2 regions of the Bacillus sp. JZ105 genome follow, and region 2 is predicted to be linked to the other one. Evidence: predicted binding sites of a transcription regulator. Region 2 holds the regulator's gene; the other holds the start of a gene.

Region 1 (9,828 bases), 900 kb from region 2:
GCTTCTGTTAATTGGTTAAACAAAGTTGATTTTCCGGCATTCGTATACCCGACAATGGCAATTTGGAACACACCATTTTTCTTTCGGCGCTCCCGGTATCTTGTTCGGTGTTCTTTGACTGCAGATAACTGCCCGTTAATTTCATGAATGCGGTTTCGAATATGACGTCTGTCTGTTTCAAGTTTTGTTTCACCTGGACCTCTTGCGCCAATTCCGCCCCCTTGTCTTGAAAGGCTGATCCCTTGTCCACTTAGTCTCGGCAAGGCATACTGAAGCTGGGCAAGCTCTATTTGCAGCTTCCCCTCTCTTGTACGGGCTCTTTTTGCAAAGATATCTAAAATCAATTGCGTACGATCAATAATTTTTACATCTAAAGCAGACGCCAAAGCTTTTAGCTGGCTTGGAGAAAGCTCGTCATTAAAAATAATGACATCACATTCGAGTTCCTCGCAAAGCACTTCAAGTTCTTCTACTTTCCCTTTACCGATATACGTTGCACTGTCTTGTCTATTTCTCTTCTGCGTCATCACACTGACAGCTTCACCGCCAGCTGTTTTGGTTAAGGAAGCTAATTCTTCCATTGAGTATTGAAAGCGTTCATCCGTTACATGCGGCAATTGGCAGCCGACAAGGATCGCTTTTTCAGTCATTTCATGTTCATTCAACGTTAGTTGTTTCCTTTCTGTACTTAAGTTTTCAGTAGTACCATCATACCAAACACATCACACGTATACCACTATTCGGATGGTTTATTTTAGTGACTCTTTATAAAAAGGATACGCCATTTCAAGAAGGCGTATCCTCTTTCATTTGAAGATCGTGACTTTTAATGGTCAGCAGATCTTTTTTATCATAATGATCCACAAGAAGCAGTCTCATCGCCTGGGTTCGTATGGCTTTTTCAATGGTGTTTCGCACAAACCGGCCGTTGCTGAATTTTGCCGGGCTTGTGGTACTTTTAATGTGCATTAAATAATCCCGCAGCTTCCATTCGGCTTCTTGTGTAAATACATATTCTCTGTCTGCCATCATTCGTTTTGCAATATCCATGAGCTGATCGACTGTATAATCAGGAAAGCTGATGTTGATTGGAAATCTTGATTGCAGACCGGGGTTTAAAGAAAGAAAATGATCCATTTCCTTGGAGTAGCCTGCAAGAATGAGAATGAATTCGTGCTGTTTGTCCTCCATATGTTTTACAAGGGTATCAATCGCCTCTTTTCCAAAATCCTTTTCTCCTCCGCGTGCAAGAGAATAGGCCTCGTCAATGAACAAAATACCACCTAGTGATTTTTTAATTAAGTCCCTTGTTTTTTGCGCTGTATGACCAATGTACTCTCCAACAAGATCACCGCGTTCTGCTTCAATTAAGTGACCCTTTGAGAGCACATTCATTTCAAAGAAAAGCTTCCCGACAAGTCTTGCAACTGTGGTTTTTCCTGTGCCTGGGTTTCCTTTGAACATCATATGAAGCGCTTGTTTTCCTACCTTTAACCCTTGTTCCTGCCGTTTTTGATTAACAAAAATCCAAGCATAAATCTCTTTTATGTTTCGTTTCATTTCATCCATACCGACAAGGCTGTTCATTTCACGCTCTATTTCCCGTAAGATGCTGTGTTTTGCCTCATTTTTCTGCAAGGCTTCTAGGTATTCTGCTTCTGAGTCTGCATCAACCAATACTTGCTTTTGTCCGTTAAGTATAATATTGATTTGGCCGTTGTTTTTATATGTGACAGCTCGCTCCAACGTATTCACCTCTCGCTCTTCTCTCTTTATTCTATTCGGGTGGAGCTGTAATCGTGACAATCGCCCGCTTAAGCCCAAGTTTGCTGTCAAAATGACCCGAGAAACCGAATATTGTAGGGATTTCTGCGGTTTCCCAGGAAATGATGTGCTATTTCCATTGTATTCATCCCGTTTGGGCGGACAAACCAACAATTTGCTTTTTCTTAGAAAAATGTAGCTTTTTGATCACAAATGATGCAGAAAAGAGTCTCAATGATTTCCGCATTTTGTACAGGCAATTCTTCTATTTTCTCATAAAATAAAGACGAGGTGATGAATAGATGGTGAAAATTTTTATTGATCCTGGCCACGGAGGAACAGATTCTGGAGCTAGTGCTAATGGACTTTTGGAGAAAAATATAACACTTCAAATCGCGCTTTTATTGAGAGACATTTTGATTAGTGAATATGATGGGGTTTCCGTCCGCTTAAGTCGTTCAACTGACCAATCCGTCACTTTGTCCCAGCGTACGAATGCGGCAAACAGCTGGGGGGCAGACTATTTCGTGTCTATTCATATTAATGCTGGCGGGGGCACAGGGTTTGAAAGCTATGTGTATCCAGGCGTTTCAGCACCGACTACCACGTATCGCAATGCCCTTCATGATGAAATTGTCCGCTCGGTTGATTTCGCTAACCGCGGCAAGAAAACGGCGAACTTCCACGTTCTTCGAGAAACTTCTATGCCCGCTATTTTAACAGAGAATGGTTTCATCGATACGGCAGCTGATGCTAATAAGCTCCGCAACGCAACCTTCCTTCAAGGCATCGCTCGCGCTCATGCGACTGGTCTAGAAGAAGCCTTTCAATTGAAAAAAAAAGCAAGTAATCTTTATAAAGTGCAGGCAGGAGCTTTCAAAGTGAAAGCCAATGCAGATGAATTAGCAGCTACACTTAAATCCAAAGGCTTTGACGCGTTTGTTGTATTAGACGGCGGCATGTTCCGAGTGCAAGCCGGGGCTTTCCGTACAAAGCAAAATGCAGATGATCTCGTCGCAAGATTGAAGCAGGCCGGTCACGACGCATTCGTTTTCCAATAAGCTGAAGCTGTTGTAACGAAAAAAACCGGCTCAAGTCTTCTGCTGAGCCGGTTTGTTGTGTATTCATTTACGCTAAGATGTTAACGACAAATTGAGACCATGTTTCAAGACGATCGAAGTATTCAGGCTTTTTCAAATCGGCTGCTTTCATCCATTTTCCTGAGATTTGATCTGTTTCTTTTACTTCCACATGAGCACCCGGAGATAGCTCAAGCGCTGATAACAGTCCGATGTGCACACGGCCGACACTGTTGTCATCGTCATTGATTAACCCAAGGGTTTTCATTTCAAGTTTGTCTTCTTCTTGAATTGAAAGTTCTTCGTCCAGCTCACGATCTGTATTTTCTTTTAGAATCTCAGCAAAGTTTTTTCCTTCGATGAAATTCATATGCCCCCCAAAGCCAAGAGATAACTTATGATGTAAGCGAGTCTCTCCTCCGCCTTGAAGTCTTTCGTATACATACACTTCGTCCTCACGCTTAATCACGACATAAGGAATCGGCTGCTTGAAGTCAGGATTTTCTTCTGCATCGCCTCTTCGCATTTGCTCGAAGTGCTCTTCGATTTCTTTCATAATGGTGCTGATTGTTTTCTCTTCACTATTCACACCATTAAACGCAAGTGATTCGTTTTGGAACACCCGCGTACGCGGTGCAACTAAAATGATTTCGTCCATTTTTCCCATGTTCGGTAACCTCCAGTATGTAACACATTGTTAGAAATGGCAAAAAGCCAAAACGAGTGATGCGTTTTGACTTTTACGCTTTCCTTATGATTCATCTCCAAAGAAGAAGTCGTCATCTTTTAACGGCTCAACTGTTGCTTTTTTGTAGCCGTTCCCTTTCATTGAGAAGAAGTCATGCGACTTTGTTTTTGTATTGAGTCCATTCAATACAATAGGATTGATCTCTTCTTCTTCAAAGTAAGGGGCAAATCCAAGGTTCATTAACGCTTTATTGGCATTGTAACGAATGAACTTTTTCACATCATGCGATAAATTGACTTGGTCATAAATATCTTCAGTGTAATGAAGTTCATTTTCATAAAGCTCGTTTAAAAGGTCAATAGAGAAATCATACAGCTCTTTTTGCACGTCAGGTGTTTGTTTGTTGTAAATTTCTTGTGCTAATAATCCAACGTACACACCGTGAATCGCTTCATCACGCAAAATTAAGTTGATGATTTCACCACTTTGCATGAGCTTTCCTTGTCCATAGAAATAAAGCGGGTAGTAAAAACCACTATAAAATAGGAAGCTTTCTAAATAAACAGAAGCAACCATTGCTTTAAAGAGAGAAATAGGATCGTCCTTTTGAATCGAACGGTATAAACTGACAATCATATCTGCTTTCTTTTGCAGGAATTTATTCTTCTTGACCCATTCAAACACTTCACTGATCGTTTCAGTTGGTGCGAGTGTCATGAAGATATTTGAGTATGATTTCGCATGCACCGCATTTTCCATCATTGCCATAAAGTTGAGTACAGCTTTACGCTGATGGCCGTCCACATGTTCAGCAACAATCGGCATCCCTGTATTTCCTTGTTCTGTATCAAGCAAAGTCAGTCCAGCAAGTACCTTCATGTACGTATCCCGCTCTTTTTCACCTAAATATTTCCATGTTAAGAGATCTCCGTTTAAGGAAATCTCTTCTGGAAGCCAGAACTGCTTCACATTTTGGTTGTAAAACATTTGTGTAAAATCGTCTTCGTGTTTTGACCAGTTGGCTGCATCATAAATTTTTGTCACGTTAAACTCTCCTTTAATCAAACAACACAAGAAAGACAGCCTTCCTGCCCTGTATCCTTCGTTCTTGCATAATAAAGTGTCTTAATGCCTTTATGGTGTGCATAAAGATCGATGCGGTTTAAATCACGCGTTGTCATCGTATCTTTTAAGAATAGTGTAAAGCTGATTCCTTGATCGACGTGCTGCTGAATTGTGGCGATCATATCGACCACTTTAAACATGTCCATATCGTACGCTTCTTTATAGAAGAACCAGTTTTGTGCTGAAAGACCTGGCATTGGGTAATAGGTTTTGCTGTTGCCGTATGTTCTTTCTTCGATACGTTCCATAATTGGCATCACAGAGGCTGTTGCCGATTGAACATAAGAAATGGAACCTGTTGGTGCAATACATAAACGATAGCTGTGATACATGCCATGTTCCGCTACAAATTCTTTGAGTGCGGCCCAGTCTTCTTTAGTTGGAATGTGCATGCCTTCAAATAGTGCAGCTGCTTTTTCTGTTTTTGGTGTGAAATCATTTTCCACGTATTTATTGAAGTACTCACCAGTTGCATAGCCAGAGCCTTCATAACGATGGAATGTTTCTCCTTTTTCTTTTGCAAGCTCACTTGAGCGTTTAATTGAATAATAGTTCACCATCATAAAGAACGTATTTGCGAAATCTCTTGCTTCTTCACTTTCATAGGCAATTTGGTTTTGAGCTAAATACCCGTGAAGATTCATCGCGCCAAGTCCGATTGACTTCATCGCCTTGTTCGCTTTTCGAACAGCCGGTGCATTGCGAATGTCTGTTGTTTCAGACACAAGCGTTAGTGAGTCTGTTGCAAGCTTAACCGTTTTTTCGATCGATTTGTTTTTCATGACATTCATGATATTTAATGAACCAAGGTTACAAGAAATATCAAGACCGATTTCATCTTCTTGATCATAGTCCGTGTAAGAAGAAACTTCTGAAGCCTGGAGCACTTCTGAGCAAAGGTTTGAGAATTTCACTCGTGAAATATGGTTCAAAGCATGCTCTCTGTTTACATTATCTTGGAACATGATATATGGATAGCCTGATTCTGAGCGTAGAACAGCCAATTTTTCAAGAAGCTTTCTCGGATTGACTTTTTCTTTTTGACTTTCGGGTTTTCTACAAGCTCGTCATACATTTCTTCCATGTCCATCTCATCAAGATGCTGTCCATATTCTTTATAGACTGTATGCGGATAGAAAGTGTAAGCTGTTTTATCTTCTCTAGCAAGCTCGATAAATTTATCCGGGATGACGACTCCAATGGACAGAGTTTTCACACGCACATCTTCATCAGCAGAGATTTTTTTCGTATCTAAGAAATCATTGATATCTCTGTGGAAAATATTCAGGTAGGCACTGCCTGATCCTTGTCTTTGCCCCATTTGATCTGCATATCTGAATGCATTATCAAGAAGCTTCATCACGCCGACAACACCTTTTGTCGCGTTTTCGACATCTTTGATTGCTTCGCCTTTTGCACGAAGTTTTGACAGGTTCAAACTGACGCCGCCGCCTAGTTTTGACAGCTGCATGGAAATATCAATCGCTCTTGAAATATCGTTTAGTGAGTCATTCACTTCAAGCAAGAAGCAGCTCACAAGCTCACCGCGTCTTTTACGTCCAGCGTTCAAGAAGGTTGGTGTACTTGGCTGGTACTCTTGATTGATCATCAGTTCTACAAACTCAAGAGCTTTTTCTTTATCCCCGCCCGCAAAGAAAAGTGCTACAACTGAAATACGGTCTTCATAGCGTTCAAGGATTTTCTTTTTATCATTTGTTTTCAGTGCATAGTCATTGTAAAACTTAAACGCACTCATAAATGATGGGAATCTAAATTTTTTGGCATATGCAGCTTCAAAGACTTCTTTAATATCTGCCATGCTGTATTGTCTTAAAAATTCTTCCTCATAGTAGTCGTTTTCTATTAAGTAATCAATCTTCTCTTCTAGATTGTGAAAAAAGACCGTGTTTTGATTAATGTAATCTACGAAATAACTATGTACAGCTTCTTTGTCCTTATCGAACTGAAACTTTCCTTCTTTTTGAATCATAATTTCGTTATTTAATTGTATCCACTTTGGAACCTGATTTTGTGACAATTCTTTCTACCTCCTGTGTAAACAATTCAACATCCCTTTTTGTTCCGCTTAGTTCAAAGGTGTGCAAAATAGGAACTTGATATTGTTTAGAAATCGTATCGGCGCTTTTTGCAAAATTATCTCCCCACACTTTGTTGCCACTCACCGCAACACCTAGTAAAAGGTGAGCATTTTTCTCTAAAAATGACTGAGTGGTACTAGGGACTTGTCCAAATCCTGTCGTAAAGGTGACGAGAATAAACGGCGTATCCAAAAACTCTTCTCCAGTCAATTTTCGTTTGTCTGTAAAAGGGGTCTTGTCCAAAAAGCGTTGAACATTTCCTGTTTTTGAATCAAATACGATTTGAATCAATTCCATCACGACCTAGTTTTTAGTATTGTTGATCATTTCGCTATTCACTATATATAGTATACTATGTTTTTTCAAAACACAACATATAGATGTTCAAAACGAAAAAAATCAACCAACCCGGCCGAACCTTCATAGCCGAACTCGTACGTTCAAATAAATAGAGCAGAACAGGATCTAAAAATAGACTGCTCTACTCCCTATTCAACTGAAACCGAAATCTATCATAACACGAAAAAAAATCGCTTAGTAGACTAGACTTTTTGTTTTATTTTTTGTAGGCATTGCACTGTAAATCTTCTGACACTTCTGTAATTTCCACTTCAACACCTAATTCTTTTAGCACCGCTTCAAGCGCAGAGACGATTGAAGCTTCTCTCACTAATTCTTTCCCATTTACAGAAACACTTGTTCCATATTCGAAACAGGAATCGTCTTCACAAGTTTGTTCCCAATGATTAATTTTAATTTTATGTGTCATGAACTCATCCTTTTCTGTCTAGATGTCTGATGCATGATTATAGTGTAGCGGCTTCACATTCATTTGTAAATTTACGTGCTTACTCTTCTTCATCGAGGTCATCATCATATTCTTCATCATCCCATTCATCTATGTATTTCGTTGTAACGAGAGTCAGCTCTCCTTCTTTTTCATCAAACCGGTACACATGTACTTGATCATCTTTCACAACAGCAAAATGATTATTTTTTAGTGCAGCAGATGATGGTAAAACTCCATCTGCATTTTCATGAGAATGGTTATTCCAACTTTCTTGTCTCGTTTCAATGTTTGAGATAGCGCACGATCCAAACAAGACAACAATTCCAATCAAAAGGAGGATCACTCTAATCCTTCTTAATTCAAGCTCTGCATTTTCCATATGAATCCCCTCACCCTTCTAATATCCAATAAGGAATGATACGGAAAATTGGCAGAAAAGTTTCATTGCATACAAAATAGCCCCTCTGCACTGACAAAAAACGTAGCGGGTTCCGGCCGGTTTATTCGCAGAGGCATGGGGCTATTTAATACAACCTATCCTATTCTAATTCTAGATTTACATTCTTTTGAGGCGCAAATGTAGAAATGGCGTGTTTATAAATAAGTTGCTGCTTCCCTTCTGTTTCAAGCAGCACCGTGAAATTGTCAAACCCTTTCACTTGACCGCGAAGCTGAAAGCCATTCAGCAAGAATACTGTGACAAATGTATTGTCTTTGCGGATCTGATTCAAAAACTGCTCCTGAATATTAATCGGTTTCATGTTTCGTCCTCCTTGATTCTGATAACTACAGTTTCGCTTTAAGTCCAAGCTTTCCTGCTATATATGCGAAAATTTCCTCTTTTTTGTCTGAAAAGTGGCAAGGCGGTGTCATATCAAACCAAGTGACCGCCATCTTATTACGGAACCACGTGAACTGACGTTTCGCATATCTACGGGAATTTTGCTTTAATTGCTGGATGGCTTCATCAAGTGAGCAGTCACCTTGAAAATAGGCATACAGCTCTTTATAACCAATGGCTTGAACAGACTGACAATCCTTCAAGCCAGATTGATAAAGTGCTCTCACTTCTTCAATTAAGCCTTCATCTATCATCATATCAATTCTTTGATGAATGCGCTCGTACAAAAGCTCTCGATCCATTTTCAGTCCAATGAAGGCTGTATCATAAAGAGGAACTTCTTGATGCCCGTTTTGCATCTCCGACATTTTCTGACCTGTTGTATGAATCACTTCCAGCGCCCGGATCACGCGGCGGACGTTATTCGGATGAATAGCGTTTGCCGCATCAGGATCTACTGCCTTTAGCTTTTCGTGCAGCAAAAGCGCGCCGTGCTGCTGTTCAAAGAGCGTCATTTCTTCTCTAAAAGCAGGATCACTTTTCTCATCCGTAAATGTGTAATCATATAAAACAGATTGGATATAGAGGCCTGTTCCGCCGACAATCATTGGCGTTTTCCCTCTAGCGGCAATCTCTTTGATCTTCGAACGAACCAGCTGCTGAAATTCAGCTGTCGAAAAAGATTCGTCCGGCTGTTTAATATCAATTAAATGGTGCGGAATGCCATTCATTTCTTCGGGGGTGATTTTAGCTGTTCCGATATCCATCCCTTTATAAATCTGCATAGAATCCCCGCTGATAATCTCTCCATTAAATGCTTTGGCTATATCAATGCTCAATTTGGTTTTGCCGACAGCCGTCGGCCCTACTAACACGATTACTGGCTGCTTCGCTTTATTCATAACATCACTCACTTTTACAAAACTGCCTACAGTATAGCATAACTTTTCTTACTCTCCTATATCCTGCCCATTACCAGCCAAGCGGTTCATTACCAACCACTTCATATGTTTTTCCTTTTAAACGATGCTTATGGGTTGGCCGATTCTCATCTGGACTATAGACGACACCTCCATATGGGATAGGAACAGAATCGAGATAGGCAGAATAGGTGACTTCCTCAATCTCGTGATAATGCGTTCCATCCACTCTCGGAATTGCAGGCCCTGTGATACCGTAGTACCTGTGGAAGTGTCCTCTTTCAAAGGAAGTGATTCCCCGATAAAAATGAGTATGCCGGTCAGTGCTGCTTCCATTCACAGGCTGAGAAATACCTTCTATTAAATGATAATGCCCCTCCGTTACATCTGTACGAGCTTTATATGCATGAGCATGCGGCGGACACTTTGCCCAATCAGATGGATACAGGCCCATTTCTAACATTCCTCCTTATATTAGGCGTTCATCCAAACACATGTAGGCGACTGGAATACACTGATGTC
Region 2 (9,828 bases):
GCAAGGTGTAGACTGACACACAGCCCACCTGCTCTTCATATAGTGAAGAAGAGTCTAAGAACGCCTAGAGACTCTTGATCATCGTTGCATGAACAGAAAGGAAGAGTTCAGGTATGATTTCGATTTCGCTCCTGTTTTTAGCTATTGCAGTCAGCATTGACAGCTTTTCAGTAGGTTTTACGTATGGACTTCGTAAAATGAAAATTCCATTTAAAGCGATTGTCATTATTGCATGCTGTTCGGGGATTGTGCTCCTCATTTCCATGCTGATTGGCAGCCTGCTGACGACATTCCTCCCTGTCTCAGTGACAGATAAACTTGGTGGAGGCATTTTGATTGCCATTGGTCTTTGGGTCCTTTATCAATTTTACAAACCAGCGAAAGAGCGTGATTTGCTTCTTCATGAAAAGACATTGCTTAATGTGGAAGTGCAATCGCTTGGTCTTGTCATTCAAATTTTGCGAAAGCCGACAAGTGCAGATATTGACCGTTCTGGGACGATCAATGGAATGGAAGCGGTGCTTCTTGGGATTGCTTTATCCATTGATGCATTTGGCGCAGGGATTGGCGCTGCGATTCTAGGCTTTTCTCCAATTGTCATGAGTATCACTGTGGCCGTGATGAGCTCACTCTTTGTGTGTATCGGGCTCCGCGCCGGTCATTACTTGGCAAATTGGCGCTGGATCGATAAACTTGCATGCTTACCAGGGCTTCTGCTCATTTTAATTGGGGTGTGGAAGCTGTAAAGGAGGAAATCAATTGACGCTTGTCATTGGATTAACAGGCGGGATTGCTAGTGGAAAAAGCACCGTCTCGCAAATGATAAAAGAGCAGGGCATCCGGGTCGTGGACGCAGATGTCATTGCAAAAGAAGCGGTTGCCAAAGGAACACCAGCTCTTCAACAAATCGTTCAAACCTTTGGTGAGGATGTTCTCCTGCCAAATGGGGAGCTGAACCGGCAGCAGCTTGGAGCCATCATTTTTTCTGATGAAGAGAAAAGAAAGCAGCTGAATGCGATTGTTCATCCTGAAGTGAGAAAAGAAATGCTCAAACAGCGAGATGAAGGGGTTAGTCAGAAGGAAACCTTCGTTGTTCTCGATATCCCGCTTTTGTTTGAAAGTCAGCTGGAAAGCCTCGTCGACCGGATCATTGTGGTGTATACAACGCCCGAATTGCAGCTGTCGCGGCTCATGAATCGAAATGACCTCAGCGAGGAAGAAGCACTGAATCGTATTCACTCTCAGCAGCCTCTTGAGGAGAAATGTCGACAAGCAGACCGCGTGATAGAGAACACACAAGATCTCGCGTTTATCAGAAAGCAATTGCAGAACATATTAAATGAATGGGAACATACAGATAAGTAAGAGTACATACACGTACTCTTCTTTTTTTATGCTTTATTCTGATTTCCTTTGAAAAGAACAGCCCTTTTTAGAAAATATACGTTTATATACTGGCAATTACATTCTAATGTGATATACTAATTTCATAAATAAATTTATTAAGTATAACACATAATAGAGGAGTGACCTGTTCATGAAGGTAAAAGCAGCGATCAATGGGTTTGGCAGAATTGGACGCATGGTCTTCAGAAAAGCAATGCTTGATGATCAAATTCAAATTGTAGCGGTGAACGCAAGCTATCCTGCCGAAACGCTAGCACATTTAATTAAATATGACACAAATCATGGACGTTACGAATGTGATGTGACAGCAGAAGATGACGCCTTGATTGTGAATGGCAAAAGAGTGCTTTTGCTTAATAATAGAGACCCAAAGCAGCTTCCATGGGGAGAGCTTGGGATTGATATCGTTATTGAAGCAACAGGTAAATTTAATTCAAAAGATCAAGCGATGGGCCATATAGATGCCGGAGCGAAAAAAGTCGTTCTAACAGCTCCAGGTAAAAATGAAGACATTACGATTGTGATGGGTGTCAATGAGGATGATCTTGATCCTGAAAAGCACGTCATTATTTCAAACGCATCTTGTACAACAAACTGTTTAGCACCAGTTGTGAAACTGTTAGATGATGAATTTGGCATCGACAATGGTTTAATGACAACGGTTCATGCTTATACAAATGATCAAAAAAATATCGATAACCCGCATAAGGATCTGCGCCGGGCGAGAGCATGTGCTCAGTCTATTATTCCAACTACGACGGGTGCCGCTAAAGCGCTTTCTTTAGTGCTTCCGCACATGAAAGGGAAATTGCATGGACTTGCACTCCGCGTACCAGTTTCCAATGTGTCGATGGTTGATCTTGTTGTTGACTTGAAAAAAGATGTGACAGCAGAAGAAGTCAATGCAGCCTTCTCGAATGCATCTAAAACCTCTCTTGCCGGTATTTTAGATTACACAGATGAGCCGCTAGTCTCTACAGACTTTAACACGAATCCTTATTCAGCAGTTGTTGATGGACTGACAACGATGGTAATGGAAGGGAGAAAAGTGAAAGTTCTTGCATGGTATGACAATGAATGGGGTTATTCATGCCGAGTGGTTGATCTTGTGAAGTTTGTCGGCGCACAAATGAAAGAGCTGTCTGCTGTTTGAAATGAAGAAGATGATCGTCCCTTTTCAAGAAATGAGAGAAAATCCCACTAAAAACACAGCTTGCAAAATGGGTCTAAACAAAGTATACTATTTTTCGTGAACTTCTTGTTCGCAGACTCATTCGGGTATACTTAAAGGGTTAGGACCTCTTAGGACTAACTTTCCCCCGTGGTATATGTCCGGTCCGGCTGCTTAGAACTTCACTCTTTCATTCTTGTTTAAAGGGGGGTCCATGATGGAAACAATCGGACGTCACGTTATCTCCGAGCTATGGGGATGCGACTGTGATAAACTGAACGACATGGATTTTATTGAAAAAACGTTTGTAAATGCAGCTTTGAAATCAGGAGCTGAGGTAAGAGAGGTTGCTTTTCACAAATTTGCACCTCAAGGAGTAAGTGGAGTTGTCATTATTTCTGAATCTCATCTGACAATTCACAGCTTTCCTGAACATGGTTATGCGAGCATAGATGTTTATACTTGCGGTGACCTAGATCCGAATATTGCAGCAGATCATATCGGAGATGAATTAGGTGCTGAAACAAGAGAAAACATCGAAATTCCTCGAGGCATGGGACCTGTACAAGTCAAACAGGCACAAGCCAAAGCACTGTAAACATAAAAAAGATTGCAATGGGAGCTGGCCAAAAGCATTGAATGCCTTTGTGTTATGCTCCTTTTTATATTTTTTGATAAAAAATCCAACATTCCCCAGCTTGTCTATACTTTTGTTCTAGGAAAACAAAGGTTTTTTTTATAAAATAAAGAAAGAGGCATTATGGCAAAGGGGATACGTGTATGACTTTAAGACAAAAGTTTAAGCGATTCATGTCAAACCATACAGAAACATCTGACGAGCATCCAGTGTCAGAACTGAAAAGCCATTACTACAAATCGACGAATGCACAAGTTTTTCAAGCGGTGGAAACCATTCTTTCCCGAAGCGATTCTTATCAAGTGACATCTGTTTCAGCAGAACGAGGTGAAATCAGCGCAAACATACGATTGCCGAAAAAAGCCTTTCTCGTGGCGACTGTCATTTCAATTCGTCCTTTTGAAACAGCTGTCGATTTTAATGTGACAACGGAAACGGCCCTGCCAACAGATTTCGGCTATAGTCAAAAGACCGTTCTGTCCCTTTATGATGAACTAGACAAACAACTTCCAAGAATAGATCGGAGCTGATGAAATGAAATGTCCCACATGTCAGCACCTTGGCACAAGGGTGCTTGATTCAAGACCAGTAGATGAAGGGAAATCCATCCGTCGTAGAAGAGAGTGCGAAAGCTGCCAATATCGCTTTACGACGTTTGAAAAATTAGAAGAATTACCGCTGATTGTGGTGAAAAAAGAAGGGATTCGAGAAGAATTCAGCCGCGAAAAAATGCTGAGAGGACTCATCAAAGCGTGTGAAAAGCGTCCTGTCGCTTTAAAGCAGCTGGAAGATGTCTGTTTTAATATCGAAAAAGAACTGCGCAATCAAGGCATGTCAGAAGTGAAAAGCGAGCTTGTAGGTGAAATGGTCATGGACGAGCTGGCGAAAATTGATGAAGTGTCTTACGTCAGGTTTGCCTCGGTTTACCGGCAGTTTAAAGACATCAATGTCTTTATTGATGAATTAAAAGATCTATTAAAGAAAGAACGCTAAAAAGAGCTGGAGATTCTTCATGCTCTTTTTCCTGCGTAAAGCGTAAAACGCAAAAAGAGTGTACAATGGAAACAATCGCAATTCATGGGGAGGATCAGCATATGACAGAGCATTGGAAGGAAGTGCTAGCCGTCGATCCGTATGTCGTCAAAAGCGCTTCATTGCTCGGTGACATCGATAGACAGCTCATCACTCTTTTATATCAGCCGCTTATTGGCATGTCCGCTTTCAGCTTATACATGACGCTGTGGGGTGAGCTGGAACAAAATCGTATGTGGGGAAAACCTGCACCTCATCGGCAGCTCATGGTCATGCTGCAGACGAATTTAAATGATATTTTTGAGGAACGTTTAAAGCTTGAAGCGATCGGCTTACTCCGCACATATGAACAGGAAACGGAAGAAGGCAGACTGTTTACATATGAGCTTGTACCACCGCTAAGACCAGATGAATTTTTTCAAGATGGTATGCTGAATGTCCTGCTGTACCATCGTGTAGAGAAAGCAAAATATATGCAGCTGCGCGATTATTTCTCCTATCCGGGTGTTCCTGCAGAAGCAAAGAACATTTCACGTTCGTTTGAAGAAGTCTTTCACGTATTGCAGCCAGGCGAGCGCAAGATGACAGAAGAAATTCATCAGGTGTCATCGCTTGATCAAGGCTATGAATATGTGACCGTTGGATCGAGTCAGCCGGCACCGCTCTCAGACGAATCCTTTGATTTCGATCTATTATTAGCCGGTATGTCTGACATGATGATTCCAAGAAAGGCTTTGACAAAGCAGGTAAAAGAAACAATTAAGAAGTTAGCTGTTGTATACGGCATCACCCCGCTTCAAATGCAAAATATTGTAGCAGGTGCATGCGGTTCGGATCAAATGATCTCAACAGAAGAGCTGAGAAAAGCAGCAAGAGACTGGTACCAAATTGAATACAGAGGCGAACAGCCAAAGCTGATTGATCAAAAACAGCCAAGACACTTGCGACAAGATGCTTCAAAGACGCCGGCAGCGGATACTCCAGATGCAAAATTGATTGAAAAGCTGGATCATATTTCGCCTAGAGAGCTGCTAAAAGACATGGCAGATGGTATTGAGCCAACGTATGCCGACTTAAGAATTGTCGAAGATATCATGCTCGAGCAGCAGCTAGAGCCAGGTGTCATGAATGTTCTCATCTACTATACATTACTCAAAACAGATATGAAGCTGTCAAAAACATATATGCAAAAAATCGCCGCTCATTGGGTGAGAAAGAAAATCAAAACCGTAGCAGCTGCCATGAAAATTGCCAAAGAAGAGAACAGACAAATGACAGAGTGGGCGCAGCAGAAAAAGCAGCGCAGCCCATATGGTACAGGAAAAGTTGTCCGGGAAGAGAAACTGCCTGACTGGATGAAAGAAACTGAAACAAAAGAACAGCCGGCAAAAGAGCAAACGGACAATCTGTCTACAGAAGACCTCGAACGAGAAAAAGAAAAACTGTTAGATCAGTTTAAGAATATGAAAAAGTACAATGCACATTAAGGTGAGGTGAGATGGGATGAAACCGATCGGTCGTTCATTTGAACAGCTAAAAGGACGAGTAGATTTTCGCGAGAGATACAATCAGATTAAAGAAAGTGTGTTATCTGATGAAGATGTAAAGGCCTTTTTACAGAAGCATCAAGAAGAGATACATGAAGACATGATCAATCGCAGCTTGAACCGGCTCTTTGAATATGTGCAGCAGTCGAAGGGCTGCTCTTACTGCTTAGATGACGAAAACGTCAATGCGATTTTAGATGGGTATCACCCGAAGCTTGTGATCAAAGGGCAGAGTATTGATATTGAATATTCCCCTTGCCTGGTCAAGCTGCGGCTCGATAGACAGAAAAAACAGCAAGAGCTGATGAAAAGCATGTATATTCCGCAAAATGTCCTTCAAGCGACGTTTGCTGATCTGAACGTTGTAGGAAGACAAGAGGTCATCCAAAAAGTAGGTCAATTCCTCCAAAGCTATGATGAGACTGGAAAAGGAAAAGGCTTGTATTTACACGGAAAGTTTGGAGTAGGGAAAACGTATATACTGGCAGCTATTGCGCAGCAGCTAGCGGAGAAAGAATACCCATCTCTCCTTGTTTACGTGCCTGAATTTGTAAGAGAGTTAAAAAATTCATTAGCCGATCATACGCTAGAAGAAAAGCTGAATATGGTCAAGTCCACTCCGATTTTAATGCTTGATGATATTGGGGCAGAATCGATGACAAGCTGGGTGCGGGATGAACTGCTCGGTACGATCTTACAATACCGTATGGCAGAGCAGCTGCCGACATTTTTCTCTTCTAATTTCTCACCAAATGAGCTGAAGCATCACTTTACGTATTCACAGCGGGGGGAAAAAGAAGAGGTCAAAGCCGCTCGTTTAATGGAACGGATTCTCTATTTAGCAGAGCCGGTGCTGCTTGAAGGAGAAAACCGCCGTCATTTATAAAAGCGTATGTCACCTGAAGGAGGAGCAAATGAAATGAACAAAAGAAAATGGCTGCTTTTTCTTGTGATTGGCATTCTTGCTGCTGCGCTGTGGTGGCTGAATAAACAGCATCTTCAGCTGGCGCCGAAAGATGTGAAGAATTGGGTGCTGCAATTTGGGATGCTGGCTCCCTTTGTTTTTCTTTTCTTATCTCTTTTCCGCCCGTTTGTTCTCGTCCCGATTACGGTCTTTTCTTTGGCGGCAGGTTTGGCATTCGGCAGTGTCCTTGGGACGATTTATGCCCTCATTGGAGCGACAGCCGGGGCAACAGGCTCTTTCATGATTGCTTCAACCTTTCGTGCAAAAAAGAAGGAAACGGAATCAAACAGCCGGAAGCTGAAAGCGGTGACGTCCCGCATTCAGGAGCATGGATTTCTTTATATTTTGTTATTGCGTATTGCACCGATTCATTTTGATTTTGTCAGCTATGCGGCAGCTGCTTCACGTGCAAATTATCGTGCATTTGTGACAGCCACTTTTTTAGGCTTAATACCGGGTACAATTGCGTTAAATGTTCTCGGCTCAAGCTTTGTCAGCGGCAATTATGCCGCCTTAGCGGTTGTTTGTTTGATTTATTTGATCTTTATCTCTGTTCCACTCATTTTAAAAAGAAAGATGCCTGATTTATTTTAGGCGTCTATTTTTTATGTTCCCTCCATATATATGTAACAGATGTCGTTAGGGGGGACAAACATGCTTGAAATAATCTTTGAAGATGAATATGATACCGCCGCTTTTTTACATCTTGCTGAACACTTAGACAGTCGGCATCACATGTCAATTCAACAAGGGAAAGACCGGCTTCTCATAGAGGCGAAGGAATCCAAAGAAGCACTTGAGCACATTGTGCGGCCATTATTGGTTCACTTTTTTTTGGAATGCAAAGAAAATGAGCGCATGCGCAGCATCCTTGAAAACACCTATTTGTTTAAAGATCCCGAAGAGCAGCACCAAATTCTTTCCATCGCACACAGTATCATGAACGGGGACTTAGATGATATTCCCGGCATTCAGCAAGACCCATCAAGAGAAGCCCTTTTAAAAAAGGAGCTTGAGGCGATTTCTTTACAGCAAGGCGTTTTTTCAATTGGTTCATTTATGACATTTAGGCTGTCAGAGTATGACCGAAGGCTGAAAAACTATGTTGAAGTGTCCATTGAAGAATACAAAATGGAGCAGGAGTATCAAAATTTCATTCAATCGCTTCGAGACTATGTGATGGCAAGAGAGCCTAGGCTCGAAAAAGTACATGTTGTGCATCAGGACCGCCTGGTGATTTGGGAATTTCGCTACGCTTCTGAGCGTGATCAAAAACAATACATAGACAGACAGTTTGTAAGAGAGCATCCAATGTATATTGATTCGCAGCTGATTGCACCGCTTGTCTCCATTGCACCGCAAAAAATTGACCTATTTACAAATGATACAGGTCACTCGATGGTGCAAACCATTCAAAATATTTTTCAAGAAAGGGTCGAGTTGTTCCCGTCCCATTCATTCCAAGAGCAGAATGTTCAATTTGTACATGACCATTTCGAAAAGAAAAGTGAAAAGCTTTCTTGATTTTCACGAAAAAACGTTTTATAATACGGTGTAACTTCATACAGAGACCGTATTGATAAGGACATGAACAAATGAACACCCGCTTAAAGAGAGGGAAGCCGCGGCTGAAAGCTTCCTAGCAGAGGACCATTTGCTTTACCACCTTTGAACATCAGCTGTGAACTTTTTAGTAATGGCTGACGGGAATTCCCGTTATCGAACCGCAAGCCGTATTTGCTTATGAAAAAGCAAGCTGCAAGTACGGGAAAAAGGGTGGAACCACGATTCCGTTTATTCAACCTCGTCCCTTTCCAGGGGGCGGGGTTTTTATATTGCCAAAAAAAGGAGTGACCAGAGATGTCAGAACAAATTCAACTTACATTTCCAGATGGAGCAGTCAAGGAGTTTGACAAAACAGCTACAACAGAAGACATCGCGGCATCAATTAGCCCGGGCCTAAAGAAAAAAGCACTTGCCGGTAAATTGAACGGTAAAGAAATAGATCTGCGTACGCCGCTATTAGAAAGTGGAACAATCGAGATCATCACAGATAAAAGTGAAGAAGCACTCGACATTATGCGCCACAGCACAGCACATTTGCTAGCGCAGGCGATTAAACGTCTGTATGGAAAAGAGCATCACGTTCAGTTTGGCGTAGGTCCTGTCATCGAAAATGGCTTCTACTACGATGTGGACATCGATGTTGCCATCACACCTGAAGACTTACCAAAGATTGAAAAAGAAATGAAGAAAATCATTAACAGCAATCTGCCAATTGAGCGAATTGAAGTATCAAGAGAAGAAGCGAAAAAACGCTTTGAAGCGATTGGTGATGAATTGAAGCTTGAACTGTTAGAGGCGATTCCAGAAGGTGAAGCTGTGACGATTTATGAGCAGGGTGAATTCTTTGACCTCTGCCGCGGGATTCACTTGCCATCTACAGGGAAAATCAAAGAATTTAAACTGTTAAGCCTTGCCGGTGCATACTGGAGAGGTGACAGTAACAACCAAATGCTTCAGCGTATTTACGGAACAGCTTTCTTCAGCAAAGAAGATTTAAATGAGCACTTACGTCTGCTGGAAGAAGCGAAAGAACGCGATCACCGTAAGCTTGGAAAAGAGCTGAAACTGTTTGCGAATTCCCAAAAGGTTGGTCAAGGACTTCCGCTTTGGCTGCCAAAAGGCGCTACAATCCGCCGCGTCATTGAGCGTTACATTGTCGATAAAGAAGTGCGTCTTGGCTATGAACATGTGTACACACCAGTTCTTGCAAGTGTTGAATTGTATAAAACATCAGGACACTGGGCGCATTATCAAGAAGACATGTTCCCAGTAATGGAAATGGACAACGAAGATCTTGTTCTTCGTCCGATGAACTGTCCGCACCATATGATGATTTACAAAAACGAGCCGCACAGCTATCGCGAATTGCCAATTCGAATTGCAGAACTTGGTACAATGCACCGCTATGAAATGTCAGGTGCCTTATCCGGCCTTCAGCGTGTTCGCGGTATGACATTAAACGATGCACACATCTTTGTTCGTCCAGATCAAATCAAAGACGAGT

The links. Region 2 encodes NrdR, which represses ribonucleotide reductase genes. Its sites were predicted from a motif close to AACACNATATATNGTGTT; they were not measured.
Region 1: nrdI (class Ib ribonucleoside-diphosphate reductase assembly flavoprotein NrdI) is a predicted target of NrdR. The motif match lies at 7,090-7,107, and genes of this name have one in related genera.

What each region holds. Positions count from the first base shown of each region.
Region 1 covers NZ_CP096387.1:1,725,952-1,735,779, reverse strand. Annotated here, with positions in the region: gene hflX (GTPase HflX) at 1-665, opposite strand, end outside; gene spoVK (stage V sporulation protein K) at 787-1,746, opposite strand; gene M1D81_RS08765 (N-acetylmuramoyl-L-alanine amidase) at 2,067-2,825, shown strand; gene M1D81_RS08760 (hypothetical protein) at 2,893-3,510, opposite strand; gene nrdF (class 1b ribonucleoside-diphosphate reductase subunit beta) at 3,595-4,575, opposite strand; partial or broken gene nrdE (class 1b ribonucleoside-diphosphate reductase subunit alpha) at 4,593-6,646, opposite strand; gene nrdI (class Ib ribonucleoside-diphosphate reductase assembly flavoprotein NrdI) at 6,654-7,046, opposite strand; gene M1D81_RS08740 (hypothetical protein) at 7,312-7,524, opposite strand; gene M1D81_RS08735 (YmzC family protein) at 7,604-7,924, opposite strand; gene hfq (RNA chaperone Hfq) at 8,085-8,306, opposite strand; gene miaA (tRNA (adenosine(37)-N6)-dimethylallyltransferase MiaA) at 8,332-9,288, opposite strand; gene M1D81_RS08720 (YmaF family protein) at 9,359-9,760, opposite strand.
Region 2 covers NZ_CP096387.1:2,630,059-2,639,886, reverse strand. Annotated here, with positions in the region: gene ytaF (sporulation membrane protein YtaF) at 114-746, shown strand; gene coaE (dephospho-CoA kinase) at 760-1,365, shown strand; gene M1D81_RS13560 (glyceraldehyde-3-phosphate dehydrogenase) at 1,538-2,560, shown strand; gene speD (adenosylmethionine decarboxylase) at 2,796-3,176, shown strand; gene M1D81_RS13550 (hypothetical protein) at 3,359-3,745, shown strand; gene nrdR (transcriptional regulator NrdR) at 3,750-4,208, shown strand; gene M1D81_RS13540 (replication initiation and membrane attachment family protein) at 4,310-5,734, shown strand; gene dnaI (primosomal protein DnaI) at 5,751-6,680, shown strand; gene M1D81_RS13530 (TVP38/TMEM64 family protein) at 6,714-7,352, shown strand; gene ytxC (putative sporulation protein YtxC) at 7,413-8,282, shown strand; T-box leader at 8,326-8,573, shown strand; gene thrS (threonine--tRNA ligase) at 8,619-9,828, shown strand, end outside.